Regions from separate parts of the Exiguobacterium sp. E4787 genome, predicted to be linked through region 1. Evidence: a T-box and tRNA genes for the amino acid it is inferred to sense, from the RefSeq annotation. Region 1 holds a T-box; the other holds one or more tRNA genes.
What was found. A T-box is a leader RNA that pairs with one kind of tRNA and senses whether it is charged. The one in region 1 lies ahead of argS (arginine--tRNA ligase), so its partner is inferred to be a tRNA-Arg.
Positions count from the first base shown of each region.

Region 2: it encodes a tRNA-Arg, which carries the amino acid that the T-box ahead of argS (arginine--tRNA ligase) is inferred to sense. The anticodon was not compared.

Region 1 is NZ_JACSLY010000010.1:40,080-52,126, reverse strand. It holds gene KNP80_RS11935 (GGDEF domain-containing protein) at 1-619, opposite strand, end outside; T-box leader at 774-986, shown strand; gene argS (arginine--tRNA ligase) at 1,039-2,721, shown strand; gene KNP80_RS11925 (metallophosphoesterase family protein) at 2,759-3,337, opposite strand; gene KNP80_RS11920 (YajQ family cyclic di-GMP-binding protein) at 3,334-3,825, opposite strand; gene pulA (type I pullulanase) at 3,896-5,890, shown strand; gene KNP80_RS11910 (YycC family protein) at 5,909-6,073, opposite strand; gene KNP80_RS11905 (hypothetical protein) at 6,213-7,004, shown strand; gene KNP80_RS11900 (MMPL family transporter) at 7,107-9,230, shown strand; gene KNP80_RS11895 (YitT family protein) at 9,484-10,119, shown strand; gene KNP80_RS11890 (YwiC-like family protein) at 10,200-10,922, shown strand; gene KNP80_RS11885 (DUF4003 family protein) at 10,943-11,887, opposite strand.
Region 2 is NZ_JACSLY010000005.1:13,708-25,754, reverse strand. It holds gene trxB (thioredoxin-disulfide reductase) at 1-352, shown strand, start outside; gene rapZ (RNase adapter RapZ) at 478-1,350, shown strand; gene KNP80_RS07230 (gluconeogenesis factor YvcK family protein) at 1,352-2,347, shown strand; gene whiA (DNA-binding protein WhiA) at 2,379-3,332, shown strand; gene KNP80_RS07220 (hypothetical protein) at 3,420-3,656, shown strand; gene KNP80_RS07215 (DUF2179 domain-containing protein) at 3,752-4,267, shown strand; gene KNP80_RS07210 (hypothetical protein) at 4,331-4,771, shown strand; gene KNP80_RS07205 (MerR family transcriptional regulator) at 4,830-5,525, shown strand; gene clpP (ATP-dependent Clp endopeptidase proteolytic subunit ClpP) at 5,568-6,143, opposite strand; tRNA gene KNP80_RS07195 (tRNA-Arg) at 6,295-6,367, opposite strand; gene KNP80_RS07190 (RNA polymerase factor sigma-54) at 6,491-7,633, shown strand; gene KNP80_RS07185 (glutaredoxin family protein) at 7,635-7,892, shown strand; gene KNP80_RS07180 (sugar-binding transcriptional regulator) at 8,002-9,030, shown strand; gene gap (type I glyceraldehyde-3-phosphate dehydrogenase) at 9,090-10,097, shown strand; gene KNP80_RS07170 (phosphoglycerate kinase) at 10,196-11,380, shown strand; gene tpiA (triose-phosphate isomerase) at 11,399-12,047, shown strand, end outside.

The DNA of each region.
Region 1 (12,047 bases):
GCAAGTTCGTCTCACGGAAGAGCGAGGCTGCTAAAATGAAGACGAGACTGACGATATACGTGTAAAACGCGATGTTTAGAAAGTCGCGGACCGGGATATCGACACGGAACCACCAATCGACTTGATACTTTTGTACGACCGTGTTTAAGATGATGGCCACAATCAAGCCGGCAAGCGGCAGAAACGAATCTTGGGAATAAAAACCGAGACCGGTCACACCACCGAGTGCCAAGTAGACGCTGGCCGGGATGGCGATTTCCAAAAACGACGTGATGGCGTTCCACGGATACGTAAAACGGAACCGTCGAAGCGCGACGCGCGGTTTCAAGTTGACGAACTGGAAGACGAGTAGTCCAATCTGATTGACGAACAGCGCTGTCTCAAAATCAAAGAATAAAAAAATAATTAAGACGATACTTTCTGAAAAGGTAAAGTAGACGCCTTTCCGTTCAATGGAGTCCATTTGAAAAGTAATGACGAGCAACGCAATCAAGATGAACGGTAACGGCTCGATGGCCGGCATGTTTAATACGCCTGTAGCGAACAAGATGAGGGTCAAACTGAATAGCATACTCCAAATACTCCAACCGAGGACGGACATCTTGCGGAAATGGTTCATGGTTCCCTCCTATGTGGGAAAAATTCAATTATGTATGGTAGAAGATTCGGCACAATCACGCCCGAGTCCTGCCTATCCACCATAATGGCGGAATTCTAGCATTGAGTCTATATGAAATATCCTCTATAATGAAATTGCTTTTCAACCACATAGACGAAAGTCGATGAAAAAGAGAGTAACGATCGTTCCGTCAACAAAGCGACCTAGGGATTGGTGAGAGCCTAGGCTGACAAACATCGCGAAACGCACTTTTGAGATGCTATCCGAACTTGAGTAGGCGTAGCCGGGGGACCCCCGTTATCACCGATAAAGCGGTCTGCGTCAAGCAGGCAAGAAGAGTGGTACCGCGGGCCATCCCGTCTCTTTGCATCTGTGCAAAGGGCGTTTTTTTTATGAACAAATGATAAGGAGGAATTAGAATGAGTTATGAACGCAAATATGCGGAAGCCTTGTCCCGTGTCATCGGGGACGAGTTGACGCTCGACCAGATTGAAGCATTGATTGAAAAACCGAAACATGAGGCACACGGGGACCTTGCTTTCCCGTGTTTCCAACTTGCGAAAGCCTATCGTAAAGCACCGGTCATGATCGCGACGGATATCGCAAACGACTTGAACGATGAGTTGTTCACGAAAGTCGAGGCGGCCGGCCCGTATGTGAACGTCTTCTTGAGCCGTGACGTCGTCTCACAAGAAATCATCAACACGGTGCTCGATGAACAAGCGGACTATGCGACGCATGCGACACGCAACGAGACAATCGTCACCGATTTCTCGTCACCGAACATCGCCAAACCGTTCTCGATGGGACACCTTCGTTCAACGGTGATCGGGAATGCCATCAACCAAATCGCCCGTAAAAACGGCTATGACGTCGTCGGCATCAACCACCTCGGAGATTGGGGCACACAGTTCGGTAAACTGATGGTCGCCTATAAAAAATGGGGCGACGAGGAAGCGGTCCGGGCACATCCGATTGCTGAGCTCTTGAAGCTCTACGTCCATTTCCACGAAGAAGCGAAGACTCGACCGGAACTTGAAGATGAGGGCCGTGCGTGGTTCAAGAAACTTGAAGACGGCAACGAGGAAGCGACTGAGCTGTGGACGTGGTTCCGTGACGAATCACTCAAAGAGTTCCAAAAAGTATACGACCTCCTCGGTGTCGAATTCGACAGCTTTAGCGGGGAAGCGTTCTATAACGACAAGATGGATCGTGTTGTCGCCATGCTCGAAGAGAAAAACCTTCTCGTCGAAAGTGAAGGGGCGATGGTCGTCTCGCTTGAAGATGAGAACTTGCCACCATGTTTGATTAAAAAGAAAGACGGCGCGACGCTTTATGCGACACGCGACTTGGCAGCTGCCGTCTATCGTCATGAGACGTACAACTTCGTCCAGGCGAACTACGTCGTCGGCGGCGAGCAGGCGCTTCACTTCAAACAACTGTTCTCAGTCCTGCGCAAGCTCGGCTATGACTTCGTCGATGGCATGCATCACGTGCCGTTCGGCTTGATTTTGCAAGAAGGGAAAAAGATGTCGACACGTAAAGGTCGCATCGTCTTGCTCGAGGAAGTGCTCAAAGAAGCAATCGAGAAAGCACAAGCGAACATCGCTCAGAAGAATCCGGAACTTGCGAACGCGGACGACGTGGCACGCATGGTCGGTGTCGGCGCGGTCATCTTCCACGATTTGAAGAATGAACGCATCAACAACATCGAGTTCGACCTCGATAGCATGCTCAAATTCGAAGGCGAGACGGGCCCGTACGTGCAGTACACGAACGCGCGTGCGAACTCGCTCCTTCGTAAAGGTAACTACGACGGCTCGACGTTCACTGGCGCAAACGACGACCACACGTGGGGCGTCGTGACGATGCTCAACGCGTTCCCACACGTCATCACACGTGCCCATGAACGTCGCGAACCATCAATCATTAGCCGTTACGTGCTCGATTTGGCGCAAGCGTTCAACAAGTATTACGGTCATGTCCGTGTCCTCGAAGAAGATGCAGGCAAACAATCACGTCTCGCCCTCGTCAAAGCGGTGACGATCGTATTGACGGAAGGACTCCGTTTGATCGGTGTTCAAGCTCCAGAAGAAATGTAAGCACAAATAAGGGACCCTTTTGAGGGGGTCCCTTTTCCTATGCCTTCATGCGTGTGACCGTCCGGGCTTTTGTATCATACAGACACCATTCCCGGTCGAAGATGACGGCGCCGACATTGATGACGTACCGTTTTTTCTTCAAGGTGAACGGCTTCCCGATTTCCCAGGGAATCGAGCGACCTTTCCGGTAAATCCCCGGAATATGGCTGTGTCCGATAAAGACGAGCGGATACTTCCCTTTCTCGACAAGCGGTTCCCAGTCCGGACTCCATTTCACTTGGTGTCCATGCAAGAATAGCGCCTCATCGAGCGTCGTCTGCTCCGGTAATAAGGCGATTCGTGTCTTGACCGGATGCGACACCACGAGCACTTCGTCAATCCGCTCTTCTTGATTGCCGCGCAGGCTAGGGAAGGTGAGGAGCGCCTCGTAGTCAGGGTCGTACGTCACGACATCGGACACTTCATGGAAGCGCTCGTTGCGCCGTTTCTTACCGATATGACACTCGTACAGATCGCCGAGGCAAAGGATGTGCTCCGTCTCGCGGAGGACCGACTCGAGCACGGCTTTCAAATCATCAAACGAACCATGTGGGTCACTGATGATGGCGAGTTTCATCGGTAGTTTGTGAATTGGGCATCGACGGACAATTCGAGCTCACGGACGAGCTGCATGACGGCTTGAAGGTCATCGCGCGACTTGGCTGTCACACGGATTTGATCGTCTTGAATTTGCGACTTCACTTTCAGTTTTGATTCTTTGATGGCGTTGTTAATTTTTTTTGCATCGTCTTTATCGATGCCGCTCTTCAATTTGACGCGTTGACGCACTGTGCCGCCGAGCGCACGTTCTACTTTTTGATAATCAAGGTTTTTCGTCGGTACGCCACGTTTAATCAATTTCGTGATCATGACGTCTTTCAATTGCTCGAGTTTGTAGTCGTCATCTGAGACGAGGACGAGGTCGCCGTTATCGAGTGACATCTCACTCTTCGAACCTTTAAAGTCGTAACGGTTCAAAATTTCTTTCTCGGCGATTTGAATCGCGTTCTTCACTTCTTCGAGGTTCATTTCTGACACAATATCAAAAGAATTGTCTTTTGCCATGTTTCATCCATCCTTTACAAGGGTTTTGTTATAATGATAGCAGATTTGAAGTAGTGAAGGAGTGAAAGAGATGGAACATACTATCGATCAACAGACAAATGTAGATTTAGACCATATGGCATATCACGGCAAAGACCTCGGGGTGACGTTTAAAAGTGACCTCATCCGGTTGCGGGTCTGGTCACCGGTTGCCGAAGAGATGACGGTAAAACTATACCGGACACCGCGAGCGCGGAAGTTCGAACGGTTGTCGTTAGAACGGGCCGAGAAAGGGACGTGGGTCATCGAACTCGATCGTGCTTTGTTTGAAGGTCAGTTTTATGTGTTCGAGGCGGTCGTAGCTGGGAAACGTATCGAATCGCTCGACCCGTATGCAAAAGTCGTCGGGATCAATGGGAAGCGCGGGTGTCTGCTCGACCCATCTACGCTCAACCCAGACCATTGGGTCAAAGAACGTCCGCTCTTCCACTCGTCACAAGAAGCGGTCATCTATGAAGCGCACGTCCGTGATTTGACGAGTCATCCGGACAGTGGTGTCATGCATCGCGGGAAATTCCTCGGGATGACCGAAGTCGGAACGAAGACACCGACGGGTTATCCGACGGGTCTCGACTATATTACCGGGCTTGGCGTCACGCATCTCCAACTCATGCCGTTCTTCGATTACGGTTCAGTGAATGAGTCACGCGAGAGTGAGGCGAATTATAATTGGGGCTATGACCCGGTCCACTATTTTGCCGTCGAAGGCTCATACGCTTCCTCAGCGGATGATCCGGCCGCTCGCATCATCGAGTTGAAAGCGATGATTCAAGCACTTCACGATCGTGGCATCCGTGTCATCATGGACGTCGTGTTCAACCATACGTATGATGCATTGACGACGCCGCTCGGACAGTTCGTACCGGACTACTATTACCGCTTGAACGAGGACGGTACGCTCGCCGACGGTTCGGCGTGCGGGAACGATACGGCGTCCGAACGGGCGATGATGCGCAAATTGATCGTCGAATGTGTGTCGTATTGGGCGAAAGAGTTCATGATTGATGGCTTCCGCTTCGATTTGATGGGACTTCATGACGTCAAGACGATGAACCAGGTCCGCAGGGCGCTCGATCGCGTCGACCCATCGATTCTCGTGACCGGAGAAGGCTGGGATCTCGACACACCGCTTCCGTTCCGTAAAAAAGCGAACCAACATAACGCCCACAAGATGCCGCGCATCGCCCAGTTCAACGACGCGATTCGTGACGGTGTCCGTGGGGATGTGTTCATCGAAGACTTGCCAGGTTGGATCAGCGGCAACGCGGATATGACGGCGGACGTCAAACGTGGGATTGCCGGTGCAGTCACGAGCCAAAGCTTTGCTGACGAACCGAACCAAGTCGTGAACTATGTCGAGTGCCATGACAACTTGACGCTTTGGGACAAACTGGCCGTAACGAATCCGGACGACGATGAGACGACACGCCGCCGCCGGCATCGTCTCGCGACATCGATTGTGTTGCTCAGTCAAGGCATCCCGTTCCTGCATAGCGGTCAAGAGTTCTTCCGCACGAAAGACGGGGACGAGAACAGTTTCAATTCGGGTGAGGTCGTCAACCGTCTCGATTGGACGCGAGCCGAGCAAGAGACGCCGAGCGTCGAATACGTGAAGGGCTTGATCAGCCTGCGCAAACAATATCCGTTGTTCCGTCTTGAGAACGCGGAACAGATTCGTAAACATTTACGTTTCTTCGATGAAGACGAGGGCGTCATCGCCTTTGAACTGAGTCGCCACGTCGAAGGTTACGTCGAACGCCATCTCGTATACCATAACGGACTCGAAGAAGCGGTCGAGGTGAAACTACCGTCCGGCAAGTTCGAGGTCCATGTCGAAGATCACACCGTCAATTTGACGGCACCACGTCTCCTCGAGGAGCGGCATGTCACGGTCGCGCCGTTATCGACACTCGTCGTGACGGAACGCCGTCCGGATTACAGCAAATATGCGGTCGCCGGTGGAGCTGCCTTGGCTATCCTCGGTCTCTGGTATGTTGCGAAAAAACGGAAACCGAAACAAAAGTAAGCGCGAAAAAAGGAGACGTCATTCCGTCTCCTTTTCCTCGTTCGTTTCAGTTTTGGCTGCCTCGAGCTCCATCATCTTTTTGACGATGATGTGTTTTGGCATATGCATGAGTTCCTCGAGTGGGACGTTTAGCTTTTTGGCAAGCTCAACCGCCGTCTCGGGAGAGAGTTGAAGTGGGCGCATGAGGGTTCCTCCTTTCCGATTACGGTACGCTACTGCCAGTATACAGGAAAAGCGGACAGATGGAGAATGTGTTCTGTGAACACATTCAAAATCGAAAAATGCGTCGTGCGTTGCTAAGCTGAAACTAGGAAGTGATCAAATGTACAAACAAGTAGCAGACTATCAATTTCATGAAACGGTTGAATGGTTAGAGCGCGTTGGTGGAGGATGGATGTTGTATTTGGCGCAAACCGGGTTTCTGTTTTTTGACGAGACATTCCAAATCCGATGGGAACTCGAGTGGAAATGGGCACCTTGCGCACTATATATTGAACCACATGGTAGAAGAGCCGTCGCGCTATTTCGAGATTTGCAGACATACGGAGTCATGGATTTGACGAACGGGACGATGGAACGTCACCCAATTCCACGGACGTTCCATGACGATTGGTTCAGTAACCTGCATTACTGGTCAGGGGACGATTTGTATTTGTACTCGGCCGAATCAGATATCGTCGCCTTGAACTTGAACGATCACACGTTTCGGTATAGCCGTTACGAGGAAATCCCGGAGTTCGGGAACATCATCGAACTCGCATATCAATCGACCTATGATTTCGAACGATTCACGGCACCTGGCCTCGTGACCTTGTACGATGAACGGAATCAACAGTTCATGGTCGAGGACGTCGAAGCGGGCGCGCGTTGGAAGATTTCATACGGGGGTGACCGTGACTTGGTCATCGTCGATCAAATGGGTGTGACGACTGCTATCACCTCGATGACATCGTTCCAACTGTTTGAGCGCGATTGTGAAGTGTTCTCATCAGAAGTATGTGCCGAGACCGAATTGTTGAAAGTCGTCTTATTGGACGAGCCGGGCGACAGACTTGTCGTCCTATCGACGCCGCGTCGCTTCTGCCATAGTTGGCTGCAAGTGTTCGAGCGTTGACAATCCTGGACCAGGGCATGGTTCAGGATTTTTTTACGAAGGCTTACAGAATCTCGTCTAAAAACGGGAACAGTCTTCTTAGATGGAGAGGAGTGGACAGGGATGGAACGATTAGGACAAGCGTTAGTCCGATGGCGCTACGCTGTCGTGTTGATTTGGACGGTATTGCTCGCGGTATCGGTATATTTCGGATTACAGTTGCCAAGTGAACTGCGCGGCAATGGATTTGCGATTCAAGACGGGCGCTTCGCCCAAGTGGAAGATACGTTGAACGACCGGTTCGACCGGGCCGGGGCCTCGATGATCGTCTTGTTGGAAGGTGGGGACCTTGATACGGTCATCGAGCAGCAACGGGATCGACTGATTGACGTCGATGGAATCGACGGCGTGATCACGCCAGCCGAGAATCCCGATGCCCGCTCAGGGGACGCAGCTTACTTATTGCTCGAGTTCGAGGATTACGATACGGCCGAGGCGTCAATCGATGACGTTCGCAACGCCTTGATTCGAGATACGGATACAGACGTGCGATTGACCGGAGAGCCGGTCTTCGCGGATGACTTGAATGAAGCGTCGAAGAATGACTTGATTCGGGCCGAGTTGATTGGAATCCCGGTCGCGTTGCTCGTCCTCTTGCTCGTCTTCGGGACGCCGCTCGCCGCGGTCATGCCATTATTCGTTGGATTGATTACATTCATCGTGGCTGCCGGCTCGTTGTTCTTCTTTGCCCAGACGATGGAACTATCCATTTTCGTCTTGAATGCGGTCGCGATGATCGCCATCGCGCTCGGCATCGATTTTTCCCTATTGCTCGTCAACCGTTACCGGGAAGAGCTCGCACATGGGAAGTCGCGAGAGGCAGCCATCGTCCGAACGGTCGCGACGGCCGGACGTTCGATTCTGTTCTCAGGGCTTTGTGTGTTCGTCGGACTGGCCGGGTTGCTATTCATCCAAGTCGACGTGTTCCAAGCCATCGCGCTCGGTGCGCTGATTGCGGTGGCGGGCGCGGTCTTATCGGCGCTCACGCTGTTGCCGTCCGCCTTATATATCGTCGGAGATGCGATCAATAAAGGGCGTCTTATCAAAACGAATGAGACGCGTTCTGAAGTACGGTGGCAGAAGTTGGCCCGTTTCGTCATGAGACGTCCCGTCACGATGACACTCGTCGCGCTCTTGCTGTTACTACCGAGTCTCTGGTTCGTCCGTGACCTCGAATTGAACATCCCGGACGCCGATGCACTCCCGACCTCGTACGAGTCGCGGGCCGCCCTTGAGCGGTGGGACGACGTGTTCGGGGAGACGTCGACCGATGCGGTGCTCTTGTTTGAGACGAATGACTTGACCGATTCGATGATTCTCGATGAATTGACCGCACTCACCGATGAGCTATCCGAGGATCCGATTGTCGACAACGTCACGACGTTCTTGACGGCATCCGGTCTCGAACCAGCCGAATTCCAACAACTCGCTGAAGCGGCACCAGAGCAACTCGAGGCGTTCGAACGTCTCGTCACGCTTGAAGGGAATACAGACCTTGCCCTCGTCAACGTTAGTTTCAACGTCCCGCCGAGTGATAAAGACGCGCAAGCGTTCGTCCGAGATTGGCGCGAGAGCGGTTTTGACGTCGGGGGACCAGCCGCGTTCAACGAAGAAATTTATGAAGAGATTTATGACAGCATCCCGTATGCGGTCGTGACTGTCATCTTGGCGACGATGGTCATTCTCATGTGGGCGTTCCGCTCAGTCTTGATTCCAATTAAGGCGATCATCATGAACGTGCTCGGTCTCGGGGCGACGTTCGGTCTGCTCGTCATCATCTTCGAATCAGGCTACGTGTACGATGCCGAGACGATCAGTATCTTGACCCCGGTGTTCATCTTCTCGCTCGTGTTCGGCCTATCGATGGACTACGAGGTGTTTCTCGTCTCGCGGATTGAGGAATATTATCGGGAGACCGGGGATAACGATTACGCGACGGAGATGGGACTCGCCAAGACGAGTAAAATCATCACGTCGGCCGCAGTCATCATGATTGTCGTCACGGGGGCGTTCGCTTTTACCGGTGTTAGTCCGATCAAACAGCTCGGTGTCGGCATCGCGCTCGCGATTTTTATCGATGCGACAATCATCCGTATTTTACTTGTCCCGTCCTTGATGAAACTGCTTGGGGACTGGAACTGGTGGTGGTTCGGTAAGAAAGATTTACCGAAACGTAATCTACACTAAATATACATTTAATGAAATAGTCGTGAAAATGTGTTAAAATAGTTTCATGATTACGCGCAATTTGGGAAAGGAAGGTCTTTATGGATACCGAGAGGACATGGCCTCTGTTTCAATTACCGGACTTCTAGCGTTGAGTTTTTACAAGCGACATCAATGTAAAAATCAACAAACGGAAGATCGGAGATGGAACAGATGGAACCGCGGCTACGACTGAGGATCCTCCTCTCCGTTGAAAACGGGGAGGACAATCGGAATGAAACGAGTTGCTACCATAGTGCTCGGAACGCTGATCATGGCGTTCGGTTATTATTATTTGAATGAACAGTTTGGTTTGGCAGAAGGGGGCTTCGTCGGGCTAGCATTGCTCGGCCGCTATTTATTTGATATCGATCCGGCGATCTCGATGATCGTACTCGATATCCCCTTCTTTTTAATCGCCCTTTGGTGGAAAGGCTGGCGCTTCGTCGGGCAAGCCGTGCTTGCCGCGGCGTCACTGTCGCTCAGCTACGCCATGTGGGATCGGTTGGATTTACTCACGTTCGATATCCAAGTGTGGCCGGCGACGTTGTTCGCCGCCATCGCGAGCGGGATTGTGACTGGTTACGGTCTCGGTCTCGTCTTGAAATCGGGCGGGGCGACCGGGGGCGACGATTTATTCGCACTCGGCCTATCGAAATGGACCGGCGTATCGGTCGGGACGATTCTCATCATATTTGATGTCATCGTCTTGGCGATTTCGCTCATCTATTTGCCGCTGTCGAACGCGCTTTATACGCTTCTCGCGGTCTCAATCGCGGGTCGTGTCGTCACGAAGATGTTGACGGAAGACGTGGTCGAAGTAGCCGTACCAAGTGTGACCAAACTAAAAACAAAAAACGATCTCGCGTGAGATCGTTTTTTGTTTTGTAAAATTTATCACAGTTTTACAGTCATCTTTCTTCTACACTACACATAGAAGGAGGGAGTCACATGAAATGGATGATTCCAAAACAGCACGGCGCTTGGTCGATGCTGATTTTACCGTTCTTACTCGGCGGCATTGTCGGAGGGTGGACGCTCGCGCACATCCCGTTCGCCATCGCCTGGTTGTTCGTTTATATGGGTACATTTTTCTTGTTCCAATACATTAAGCAACGGAAGAAGTCACAAGAGCTGTTGCGTACGGTCGTGACGTATTTGACGGTTGCGATTGTAGCTACCATCCCGGTGTTTTTGTCCGAGTGGCGTCTTGTCTGGTTTGTCCTTGCTATGATTCCATTCGGTCTCATCAACGCCTATTTTGCCAAAATTAAGGATGAGCGCAACGTCTGGAACGACGTCAGCGCCGTCACCTCATTTTGTATCGGCGGGATGGCGAGCTATTATCTCGGGGCGCGCATCTTGGATGGGACGATAGTGTGGATGTTCGCTTTGCCGTACTTATATTTCCTCGGAAGTATCTTTTTCGTCAAAACGATGATTCGGGAGAAGAAGAGCTTGTTTTATCGGAACGTATCATGGGGGTATCACTTTTTGCTCGTCGCCATCTTCATCGCGTTTGGCTATCCGGTCTTGGCACTCGCTTACGTGCCGAGTCTCGTCCGGGCGGTCGCGTTCTACGGCAAAAAGATCCCCATCATGAAGATCGGGATTGTCGAAATCGCCAACTCGGTGTTCGTGCTCGGTTGTCTCAGTTGGTATTTATTTAGTTAAGAAGGGGAAACCCTTCTTTTTTAGTCGCTCGAAGATGTACTCGAAATGATAGCCACGGTCGCCGCTGCCGTTGCCGCCTGTTGCATGGCGAGCAGATGGGCGAACGTCCCGTGCAACAGTAAATCGCTCGCGTCTTCCTTGATGTTGTTTGCCGCGACGAGTTGCAAGGCGACCGTCAACGCATGGGTGTGGAACCAGCGATGCTTTTCCTTCTCGGCGTTCGTGATGTCGATCAGGTCGCGCTCGTCGTTGTCGTTCGGGGCCGCGACGATGGCCAAGAGGGCGAGCGCTGGCAGATGCTCGTTTTTGACGGCGATTGCTTGTCCTTGGAGTCGCGTGCGCCACTCGAGCAGGCGATTGATGACCTCGTCTGAAGGCAAGTCGCTAAAAGCAAGCAGATGGGAGACGAGTTGGAGCTCGTTTGAGCGGGGCAACTCGGCTTTCAACGCTTCGTAATACGTCTCAATCCGTTGGCTCAACGCATCGTGGTCATCGAACGCTTGAACGAGGACGAGAGCAGACAGAAGGTCTTCTTCGCTCGTCAGCCAAGGATGGTTTCGTTTGAACGTCTGATAGAGTGCGCTCGCCTCGTCAAGCCGGCGCTCGGGTTCATCGACGTTGATCAGTTGGCTCGCGATGAAGGGCCGCAACATACTGAAACGGAAGTGCTTCCGGTCGAGTAGCGTATCAAGCCGGAGTGCCTCGTCGATGGCGGATTCGATGTCTTCATACTTGGCATCGAGAAACGACAGCCAGACGAAATTATTGCTGCCGCGAAACTTGGAGAAGGCTTTTGTTTTCCGTTTGACGGCCGCTTGAGCCTGCTCGAACCGCGCTTCATCGAACGGGGTGTCGTGTATGGCATAATTGATGGCCATCAAGCGTCGGAAATCATCGGTGAACCACTTTGTCGCTCCTCTGATTGCCTCGAGTGCTTCGAGGTAATGCGTATAGCGTGTCATCATCAGCAATTCCTCCTTTTTCTCCTTATACGAGCTTAATCGAAAGAATGATTCAAAAAAAGCCGCCCTGGATTTGAACTGCTCCCCGTCAAGTAGACAGGGAAAATAATGAAAATCAGATTAGGCGGCTTGAGACCTGTATTAGACAGGCCTCGAGTTATTT
Region 2 (12,047 bases), on a different contig from region 1:
CCACACGCTCAAAGAGATCGTGGAAGCAGATGGAAAAGTCGGTGGGGCGCGTCTCGTCAGCACGGTCGACGGGACCGAGTCGGACCATGAGATCGACGGCGTGTTCATCTATATCGGCATGAACCCGATCACTGGTTTCGTCAAAGACCTCGGCATCACGAACGAGCAAGGCTATATCGTCACGAACGAAGCGATGGAGACGACAATCCCTGGGATTTTCGCAGCCGGAGACGTTCGCGACAAGACGCTCCGTCAAGTCGTCACCGCGACGAACGACGGATCGATCGCTGCTCAAAACGCGCAACATTATATCGAGGGACTCCTCGAGGCGTTGCACGAACAAAACGCGTGACTAGAGACAGAAGGGATTGCGGGCGACCGCAATCCCTTCTCTTTTTTTCAGGCGTTCGTTATACTAAAGACAGAAGAGAGCTACACACACGGCTCGGTTGTCAATTTTAAGGGGGCGTCAGTGACATGGAAGACTTTAAAGGATTAGAAGAATTGATTATCATCAGCGGGATGAGCGGGGCCGGGAAATCGGTCGCGATGAACAGCTTTGAGGACCTCGGCTATTTTTGTGTCGATAACTTGCCGCCGGTGCTATTGCCGCAATTGATTGACGTCATCAGCTCGGTCCGACCGAAAATCGCCGTCGCCATCGATACGCGCACGCGTGACTTCATCGACAGCCTGTTCATCGTCATCGACGATTTGGAACAGAAGAACGTGCATCCGCACTTGCTCTACCTCGACACACGGGACGAAGTGCTCGTACGTCGCTATAAAGAGACGCGCCGGTCGCATCCGCTCGCCCCGGAAGACGCGCCGCTCGTCGGCATCGGTCTCGAGCGCTCGTTGCTCGAAGGATTCCGGGACCGCGCCCATACGCTCTATGATACGACCGACTTGAAGCCGCAGATGCTCAAAGACCGCATCTTGCTCCAATTCAACGAGGAACGGATCCCGTTCACGGTCAACTTCATGTCGTTCGGGTTCAAGCACGGCGTCCCGCTCGATATCGATTTGTTGTTCGACGTCCGTTTCATCACGAACCCGTTCTATATCCCGGAGCTCCGTCCGCTCACCGGGCAGACGGAAGAAGTCCAGAATTACGTCATGTCGCACCCCGAGGCGCGGGCGTTCTATAAGAAACTGATCGACATGCTCGAATTCCTGTTGCCGCAGTATAAGCGCGAAGGGAAGACACAAGTCGTCGTCGCCTTCGGCTGTACAGGCGGTAAGCACCGTTCGATCACGTTCGCCGAGAAAGTGTCGGCCCATTTCGCGGAGCGCTATAACGTCAAGACCGTCCATCGCGACCTCGCGCATGCGACGAAGGAGAAATAAGATGAGACGCGACAGAAAAGTTACGGCCATCGGTGGCGGTACGGGCCTCTCAACGCTCGTACGAGGCTTGAAACACTATCCGCTCGATATTACGGCCATCGTCACGGTCGGGGACGACGGGGGCAGCTCGGGACGCCTCCGGGATGAGTTCCACATGTTACCGCCGGGCGATATCCGGAACGTCATCCTCGCCTTGTCCGAGGTCGAACCGCTCATGGACAAGATTCTGCAATATCGGTTCGACAGCGGCTTTGGGCTCGAAGGCCACTCGCTCGGCAACCTCATGCTGACGGCGGCGACGCACATCTGTGAAGGCTCGTTCGTCAAGGCGGTCGACGTCTTGTCGCAGCTGTTGAACGCCCAGGGCAAGGTGCTCCCGGTGACGGAGACGCTCATGACGCTCGCGGCCGAGTTCGAGGACGGGACGATCGTCAAAGGCGAATCGAAAATCCCGCTCGTCGAAAAACCGATTAAACGCCTATTCTTGCTCGAAGAGGGCATCAAGCCGGCGGCAGGTGTCGTCGAGGCGATTGAGGACGCGGATTTGATCGTGCTCGGACCAGGGAGCTTATATACGAGTATCATCCCGAACCTGTTGATTCCGGAAGTGCGCGACGCCATCGTCCGCTCCGGGAAGCCGGTCGTCTATATTTGCAACGTCATGACGCAGCCGGGCGAGACGAAAGGGTACGACGCGATGAAGCATTTGAAATCGATTGAGGCGTATCTCGGCAAGTCGACGGTCGACACGATTGTCGTCAATAACGAGCCAATCGAGGACATCTACTTGGAGCGTTACCTCGAGGACGGCTCGGAAGAGGTCCGTTTCGATCGCAAGAAGCTTCGGAACTATGGCACGAACGTGCTCGCCGGTGACATCGTCGACTATAACCGCGATTACATCCGCCACGACTCGGACGCCATCGCCGGCCTCGTCATGCAGCGCGTGTTGCGCATCAAGAAACCACGCTCGTTCCAAGAGCTCGAGCTGAAATAAGTTGTGATTGAACAGAAAGGAGGGGACTGACATGAGCTTTGCCTCTGACGTCAAAAAAGAACTGACGCAACTCGTTGTGACCGATGCCGAGGCGAAAGCGGAACTGTCCGCGCTCGTCCGGATGAACGGGGTCATCTCGCTCGCCTTAGGGCGGGGGATGACGCTCGACGTCTCGACCGAGAACGCCGCCATCGCACGCCGAATCTATTCCCTCATGAAACGGCTGTACGACCATCATCTCGATTTGTTCGTACGGAAGAAAATGCGGTTGAAGAAGAACAACGTCTATATCGTCCGGGTCGCCCAGCGCGCCGAGACGATGTTGAAGGACCTCGAGATTCTCGGGGAGAACTACGAGATGATTCGGACGCTCAACTCGGATATGACGCGCGACGAGAATCTGGCCCGGGCGTATTTGCGCGGGGCGTTCCTCGCCGGCGGGTCGATTAACCATCCGAAGACGTCATCGTATCACCTCGAGGTGTACAGCCTGTACGAGAACCATAACCAGGCGCTCCGCGACCTCGCCAACCGCTTCGGCTTGAACGCGAAGACGCTCGAGCGGAAGAAAGGACATATCCTCTACATCAAAGAGAGCGAGAAAATCTCGGACTTCCTGAAACTCGTCGGCGCAACGCGCGGCATGCTCGACTTCGAGGATGCACGCATCATCAAGGACATGCGCAACTCGGTCAACCGGCTCGTCAACTGTGAGACGGCGAACTTGAATAAGACGGTCGGGGCGGCACTCCGCCAAGTCGAGAACATCAAGTTCCTCGAGCGCACGGTCGGACTCGAAATCTTACCGGTCAAACTCCGGGAAATCGCCGAACTCCGAGTCACTCATCAAGACGTCTCGCTCCAAGAACTCGGCGAGATGCTTGAAACGGGACCGATTTCGAAGTCAGGAATCAACCACCGGCTCCGTAAAATCGACCAGATCGCGGACAAGGTGCGCAACGGTGAAGAAATCAGCTCATCGTGACGTTGGTTGCGCCAAAACCATTCTTCCTATATAATTAGCAATTGTGTATAGGACTTTAGAAATGTAACTTAAAGGAGCTTCATGATTATGTCGAATGCAAAGAAAAGAATCTCGCTCACGATTGACGCTGACTTAGACCAGGTCATCACGGAGCGTGCGAAACAAATCGGAATCCCGAAAAGCGCCCTCGTCACATTCGCGACAAGCCTCTTCCTCAACCAATTGCGGGCCGAAGAAGTATTGTCAGGCGACACGAATGCCATCTATCAGGTCATCCGTAAAGACTATGAACTGCTCACGAGCGTTGATAACTTAGACAAATAATCGCGAAAGGCTGACTCCGGTCAGCCTTTTTTGGTTGCATCCCGCCCTGAAATTTGGAATAGTGGTTATATTGAATTCGAATGGAGGTCGTTCCAATGGGGCAAATCTTGCTCATCCTAGTATTACAACTCGTCTATGTACCGGTGCTGACGCTTCGTACCATCATGCTCGTCAAAGGAAAAACGATGATTGCGGGGCTGTTCGGTACGCTTGAGACGCTTATCTATATCTTCGCGCTCGGCATCGTGTTCCAAGATTTGACGACGCTCGGGATGATCGTCTATGCGGTCGGCTTCGGGCTTGGGATTCTCGTCGGCGGTTACGTCGAGCGGAAGCTTGCGATCGGCTACAACATGATTCAAGTGCATACGCAAGAGTTCCCGGCCGAGCTCATCCAGAAGATGCGTGACAGCGGCTACGGGGTGACGCACTACCAAGGTCAGGGACGTGACGGCATCCGCTATCGTCTCGATGTCTTGGCAGCGCGGACACGGATGAAAGATTTGCGCCAAATGGTCGAGGAGTATGAACCGAAAGCGTTTCTCGTTGCTTTCGATCCAATCGACTTCAAAGGCGGCTATATGATGAAAGGGCTCCGACGCCCGAAATGAACGGGACGACTCGCGGAAGTGGGTCGTTTTTTTCGTGGAACGGGGAATAGACGTACAAAGGGGATGAGCGGGTTGAGACGAAAAGTATTATGGATTGTCGTGATTGGGTTGCTCGTGGTCGGCGGGATTTTATACGCCACCTCGTTTTGGAAGTCGGGGACGTCGGTCAAACCACCGCTCCCGACGGTCCGGGTCGGAACCGTGACCGCGGAAGTGAAACAGTCGACGTACTGTTGGTCGGATGGGGGCGAGGCGGTATGCGAGGACCACGGTTTGCCGGAGGCGGATGACCTGCAGCTCGTGCCGGTCGAAGCGGGTGCCGAGATTGATGTCGAGTTCCACGCCGAGCCGTCGAACGCCTCGTTCCATCAACTCGTCGATGGGGAACTTGTCCCGGCTGAACCGGTCGTGCCAGACGAGCCGGGCGTTTATGTATTCGAGACGGGCGGGGATTGGCCGCAAGGCGATAGCCGCTATGTATTCGGGGTCGAGGTCAAAGAATAAAGATGTTGACCTGTCCGCTACGGCCGGCTTTATGATAAACGAGAAGGGGGGAACGCCAATGATTCAAATCGGAAAAGTGGTCCATCTAACGGGGTTGTCCACTAAAGCAATCAAATGGTATGAAGCAAAAGGACTTGTCCAACCGACTCGTTTAGAGAATCAGTATCGGTTATACGGGATGGAAGAAATAAGGCGCCTGAACGAAATCAAGTTACTACGTCAAATGGGCATCTCGCTCGAACAAATTCAAGCGGCAGAAAGTGTGAGCGGGTTACTCGACAGCAGACTTGATGAGGTTCAACGTGAGATCGAGGCGTTGCGACAAGTCGAGCAACAAATTAAATGGATGCAAACAGGGGGAGATTCAATGAAAGTACGTTATGAGAAGTGGGACCAACCGAAAATCGTAAACGGCTATGTATCCGAACTCACCAAAATCCCATTCGTTTGGGAAAAACTGCAACCAGAGCTGACAACAGACGAATCATATGGCATCTGTTTAGCGAAAGAAGAAGCCTATTTAGCAGGGATGACTAATCCTGTGACAGGTAAAGACGGAAGACAGGTTGAACTGTCGGCAGGACGGTATCTTGTCGCCACGGTCGAAGGGGGAATTCCAGCTATCCCTACGACATATAATCAACTTCTAGCATTGCCGGATGTAACGTTGCGAGATGCACTCGATTTTGAGCGCTATATTCATGGACAAGACGGAGCCGACGACTTGATTGAAATTTGGTTGCCCGTCCAATAACAAAGAAGTGCCTTTCCCGAAGTCGGGAAAGGCACTTTTGGATTAACGCGTCATGACTTTGTCGATGAGACCGTAGTCTTTCGCTTGTTCAGCTGACATGAAGTAGTCGCGCTCTGTGTCGCGCTCGATGACTTCAAGCGGCTGGCCTGTGTTATCAGCCATGATTTGGTTCAATTTCTCACGCATCTTGATGATGCGCTCGGCATGGATTTTGATATCCGATGCTTGACCTTGCGTACCGCCGAGCGGTTGGTGAATCATGATCTCCGCGTTTGGAAGCGCGAAGCGTTTGCCTTGTTCACCGGCTTGGAGCAAGAAGGCACCCATCGATGCGGCCATTCCGATACAAATCGTCGACACGTTCGGCTTGATGAAGTTCATCGTGTCATAAATCGCCATTCCGGAAGTGATCGAACCACCCGGGCTGTTGATGTAAAGTGAGATGTCCTTATCTGGGTCCTCGGCTGCAAGGAAGAGAAGCTGGGCGACAATCGAGTTGGCGACGTTGTCGTCGATTGCACTTCCGAGCAAGATGATGCGGTCCTTGAGCAAGCGTGAGTAAATATCGTACGCGCGTTCCCCGCGACCTGTTTGTTCGATAACTGTTGGAATTAACATTGAATCTGCCTCCTTTATGTAGGTTGTAAACATATCATACCGCTATAGTCAATGTTGGTCAAACGATAGTCATCGTTTTTGACCTATTCCACGGTTTGACGATTCTAAAACGACAAAAGAGGCCAGGCATATGCCTGACCTCTTGCTGTGATACACCCGGAGAGATTCGAACTCCCGACACCTGGCACCGGAAACCAGTGCTCTATCCCCTGAGCTACGGGTGCATGTTCTCTGACACGATTTATTATACATTTGTTTTTTTAAAAAAGCAATCCTGTTCGGCTCACTTTTTTTTGAGCGCGATTTCCCGCTGTTCGATACAATAGGAAGCGAGAGGGGTGTGACCGATGCAACGGCAAGAACAACAACAACTTCAAACACAACAGCTGACCCAGGACATGGTTCGGCGGCTGCCGATTCTCGAGGCGGACCGGACCGCGATCGCCTTTCAGCTCGGCCGATTGGCTCGACGCAATCCATGCATCGCCACGGGGAGCGGTGCGGTCGAATGGGTGGCCGATACGGCTAGTGGGTTCGAGGAGCGATTGTTCGAGCAAATCGAGGAAGGGAGCGGGACCGAGTCCCAGCGTTCGCTCCAGAAACGGCTCGTCCTCGCGCTCGACCATCGCGGTCTACTACCGGAGAGCGACTTCGTGCTCGCCCATCGTTTCGAGGTCGATGTGGCGGACATTGAGGCGGCGCGCCAGGCGCTCTTGTTTCTAGAACCGACAGGGATCGGGGCAAAGAATGAGCACGACTGCCAATATCGGCATGCGATTGAACATGACGATCCACTCGTCTTGGACGTGTTCGAGGCGCTCGACGCGCACCTTGACGACATCCCGGGACGACTCGACATCTCGGATGCCGAGTACGAACGGGTGACGCGTATCGTAGCGACACTCCCGAAGACGCCATTATTATATGAAGGAACCGAACACGTCGTTCCGGAACTTGAAGTCGTCCGTCGTGACGGTGAGCTCGTGACGACATGGTTCAGCCCGACGCTCGATGCGGCTCGGGTCGGGGACGATCGCGAGGCAAAATGGTGGCATGAGACGCTCGAGATGCGGAACGCGACGCTTCGATTGGTATGGGCCGTCATCGCCGAACGCCAACGCGATTGGTTGGACGGGAAGCTCATCTTGCACCCGTTGACGCGAAAAGAAGTCGCCGAACAAATCGGCAAGCACGAGTCGACCGTCGGCCGGGCGATTCAAGGCAAGTACGTGACGACCGAAGGCGGCGTGATGGCGTGGCGTCACTTTTTCGTCCGGGCGACGCATGGGCAATCGCCGTTCATGGTGAAGAAGGCACTCGCCAAACTGATTCAACAAGAGACGTCGCCGCTGAGCGATGCCGCACTCATGCGCGAGCTGGCAAGGCTCGGCTATACGGTGACACGACGGACCGTGGCGAACTATCGGGAGGCGCTCGGTTTTGGAAACTCGCGAGAGCGGGAACGACAACTATGGAAAGGAGGGGACTGACATGGTCCTGACGTTATACCGCCGTGCTAACTGTTCGCTCTGCGAGGAGGCGCTCGTCATGCTCGAATGGCTCATGGAAGACTATCCGTTCGAGCTCGAGCAGATCGACATCACCGGCAACGAAGAACTTGAAGCGAAGTACTTGTTTGAGATCCCTGTCGTCTTACACGAGGGGCGTGTCATTAGTCAAGGTCGATACGATGACAGTAAAGTTGAAGATTTTGTTAAGTATACGCTTACATCGAAAAAAAACGTTTGAAGGGGTTGCAAGACGGAAAGGTGATTGATAAGATGAAGTCGTAGCGGTGGGACGCAAATATAAAAGTGGGACAAAAATTGTCCATGCTTTAAGTCGAGGGGGAATGAGTATGATCCAGCAGCTGATTCAAGTTCAGAAGCAAATCGTTCCCGACATGCTCGATACGCTCCGACATCGTTACGATATCTTACATTATGTCCGTTTGATGCAGCCGATCGGCCGCAGGACATTGGCCACAAGCCTCGGGCTGACGGAACGAATCCTAAGACGAGAAGTCGACTTCTTGAAAGACCAAGGTCTATTGATGGTCGCTACTCAAGGTATTTCCCTTACGGAATCGGGCCGAAACGTTCTCCGGGACTTGCACGAGGTCATGGGAGAGATCCTAGGCATCTCGGAAGTTGCACGAGAACTCGAGCGCAAACTAGGCGTTCGCCAAGTCGTCATCGTACCGGGTGATTCCGACGAGACGTTCTGGGTCCAGCGAGATATCGGTCGGGCCGCCGTCACGCAACTGAAAGCGAGACTGGCACCGGACGACAATATCATCGCGGTCACAGGCGGGACGACGATGGCATCGGTTGCGGCCATGATGTCGCCCGATAAAAAAGAACGGCCGATGCATTTCGTGCCGGCACGCGGTGGACTCGGAGAGACGCTCGAGTTACAGGCGAACACCGTCTGTTCTCGGATGGCCGACCGCGCCCATGCCGACTATCATTTACTCCACATTCCGGACGAGGTTTCGCAAGAGACATTCGAGCGGATGGTGGAGGAACCTAGCATTAAAAATGTACTGGAAATGATTAGAGCGGCGCGAATTGTGGTACATGGAATTGGTGAGGCGGAAACGATGGCGAAACGCCGTCACGCGTCACCAGAGCATTTGCGGATGATCGAACGGCACGATGCCGTCGCCGAAGCGTTCGGATATTATTTCAACGCGGAAGGTGAAATCGTGCACCGGGTCAAGACGGTCGGGATCCAATTGGAGGAGCTCGACGACATGGACACCGTCATCGCTGTCGCCGGAGGAAAGTCGAAAGCACAGGCGATCGCCGCATATGCGAAACACACGCCGAACATCATCCTCGTCACAGACGAAGGTGCGGCAACAGAATTATTAACTCGTTATTAAAGAGTTGACCCCCGTTGGCTCTTCAATAAATAGCTTCTACCCTAAGGAGGAAATTAACTATGGCAGTAAAAGTTGGTATTAACGGATTTGGACGTATTGGTCGTTTGGCATTCCGCGAGATCATCAAAAACGAAGGAATCGAAGTTGTTGCAATCAACGACTTGACTGACACGAAGATGCTTGCTCACCTTCTCAAGTACGACACGACTCAAGGTCGTTTCGACGGAGACGTTGAAGTACACGACGATCACTTCCTCGTAAACGGCGAGAAAGTCATCACACTTGCTAACCGTAACCCAGAAGAACTTCCATGGGGCGAGCTCGGTGTTGACATCGTACTCGAATGTACTGGATTCTTCACAGACAAAGAAAAAGCGGAGCTTCACTTGAAAGCTGGCGCGAAAAAAGTTGTCATCTCGGCTCCAGCTACAGGTGATATGAAGACTGTCGTTTATAACACAAACCACGACATCCTCGATGGTACAGAGACAGTAATCTCTGGTGCTTCATGTACGACAAACTGCTTGGCGCCAATGGCTAAAGTTCTCCAAGACCAGTTCGGAATCATCGAAGGTCTTATGACAACAATCCACGCTTACACAGGCGACCAAAACACGCTTGACGCTCCACACCCGAAAGGCGACTTCCGTCGTGCGCGTGCGGCAGCAGCTAACATCGTACCGAACACAACTGGTGCGGCTAAAGCAATCGGCCTCGTTATCCCAGAACTTCAAGGTAAACTTGACGGTGCGGCACAACGTGTACCAGTTGCTACAGGTTCACTCACAGAGCTCGTAACAGTTCTTGAGAAAACTGTATCTGTTGACGAAATCAACGCAGCAATGAAAGCAGCAGCGAACGAGTCTTACGGTTACACTGAAGACGAAATCGTATCTTCTGACATCGTCGGAATCACTTACGGTTCACTCTTCGATGCAACACAAACTAAAGTAATGACAGTTGGCGACAAGCAACTCGTTAAGACAGTTTCTTGGTACGACAACGAAATGTCTTACACTGCACAATTGGTTCGCACACTCAAGCACTTCGCTGAAATCGCGAAGTAAGTTCGTGAACTAAATAGAATCAAATAGGAGCGGAAACAAGAGATTGTTCTCCGCTCTATTTATGAAATTGACACGCACGACATATGGAGGCGAAGGTTATGAACAAACAGTCTATTCGTGACATCGATGTAAAAGGGAAACGCGTCTTTTGCCGCGTTGACTTCAACGTTCCACTCAAAGATGGCGTCATTCAAGATGAAACGCGGATTCAAGCGGCACTTCCAACGATCAAGCACTTGATCGACGGCGGCGCGAAAGTCATTTTGGCGAGCCACCTCGGCCGTCCAAAAGGCGAGAAGAACCTCGAGTTCTCACTCGCACCGGTCGCTACACGTCTCGCTGAACTTCTCGGCAAAGAAGTACCCCTCGTCGAAGAGGCGTACGGTCCAGTCGCAGAAGAAGCCGTTTCAAAACTTGGTGAAGGTGACGTCGTCGTTCTCGAGAACGTCCGTTTCTACCCTGGTGAAACGAAAAACGATCCAGAACTCGCGAAAGGTTTCGCGGCACTCGCTGATATCTTCGTCAACGACGCGTTCGGTGCGGCTCACCGTGCCCACGCTTCGACAGAAGGCATCGCGCAAAACGTGGACCACGCGGTGGCTGGTCTCTTGATGGAGAAAGAACTTGAAGTCCTCGGCAAGGCACTCTCGAATCCAGACCGTCCGTTCACGGCGATTATCGGCGGATCGAAAGTTGCTGACAAGATTGGGGTCATCGACCACCTTCTTGACATCGTTGACACACTCATCATCGGTGGCGGTCTCTCGTACACGTTCTCGAAAGCACTCGGGCACGAAGTCGGAACGTCACTCCTTGAAGAAGACAAGCTCGACCTCGCTCGTCAGTTCATGAAAAAAGCAGAAGACAAAGGCGTGAAGTTCTTGATGCCGGTCGACTGTGTCATTGCGAAAGAATTCGGCGAAGAGACATACGTCGGACCAGTCGATATCGACTCGATCCCTGCGGATCACATGGGTCTTGATATCGGACCGAAGACAGTCGAAATTTACGCAGAAGCGATTCGCGAATCGAAACTTGTCGTTTGGAACGGACCGATGGGCGTATTCGAACTCGATAAGTACGCCAACGGAACGAAAGGTGTCGCTCAAGCACTCGCAGACAGCGACGCATACTCAATCATCGGTGGTGGTGACTCAGCCGCGGCAGCAGCCAAGTTCGGCCTTGCTGACCAAATGAGCCACATCTCGACTGGTGGCGGCGCTTCACTCGAATTCATGGAAGGCAAGAAACTTCCAGGCGTCGAAGCGTTGAACGACAAGTAAAACAGAGGAGGGTTATCGATGCGTAAACCGATTATTGCAGGTAACTGGAAAATGAACAAAACACTCTCGGAAGCCGTCGCTTTCGTAGAGGAAGTTAAAAACAATATCCCGTCAACGGACAAAGTTGACGCGGCGATTGGTGCACCAGCAGTATTCTTGGCCCCAATGGTAGAAGCGGCTAAAGGATCGAACTTGAAACTCAGTGCACAAAACATGTACGACAAAGACAGCGGGGCATACACAGGCGAAATCAGCCCGGCCATGGTCGCTGACCTCGGCGTGACATATGTCATCCTTGGACACTCAGAGCGTCGCGAATACTTCGGCGAATCAGATGCATTCATCAACAGCAAAACGAAAAAAGCGTTCGAACACGGTCTTACGCCAATCGTTTGTGTCGGTGAGACATTGGAAGAGCGCGAAGGCGGCAAGTTCGAAGACGTCATCAAGACGCAAGTCGAAGGTGGCCTCGCGGACCTCTCAGCTGACCAAGTCAAACAACTCGTCATCGCGTATGAGCCAGTTTGGGCAATCGGCACTGGTAAATCAGCGGACGAAGCAGATGCGCAAAGCTCATGCAAATATGTTCGTGACGTGGTAAAAGGTCTTTACGGTGAAGACGTGGCGGCTGCGGTTCGCATCCAATACGGCGGTTCTGTAAAACCTG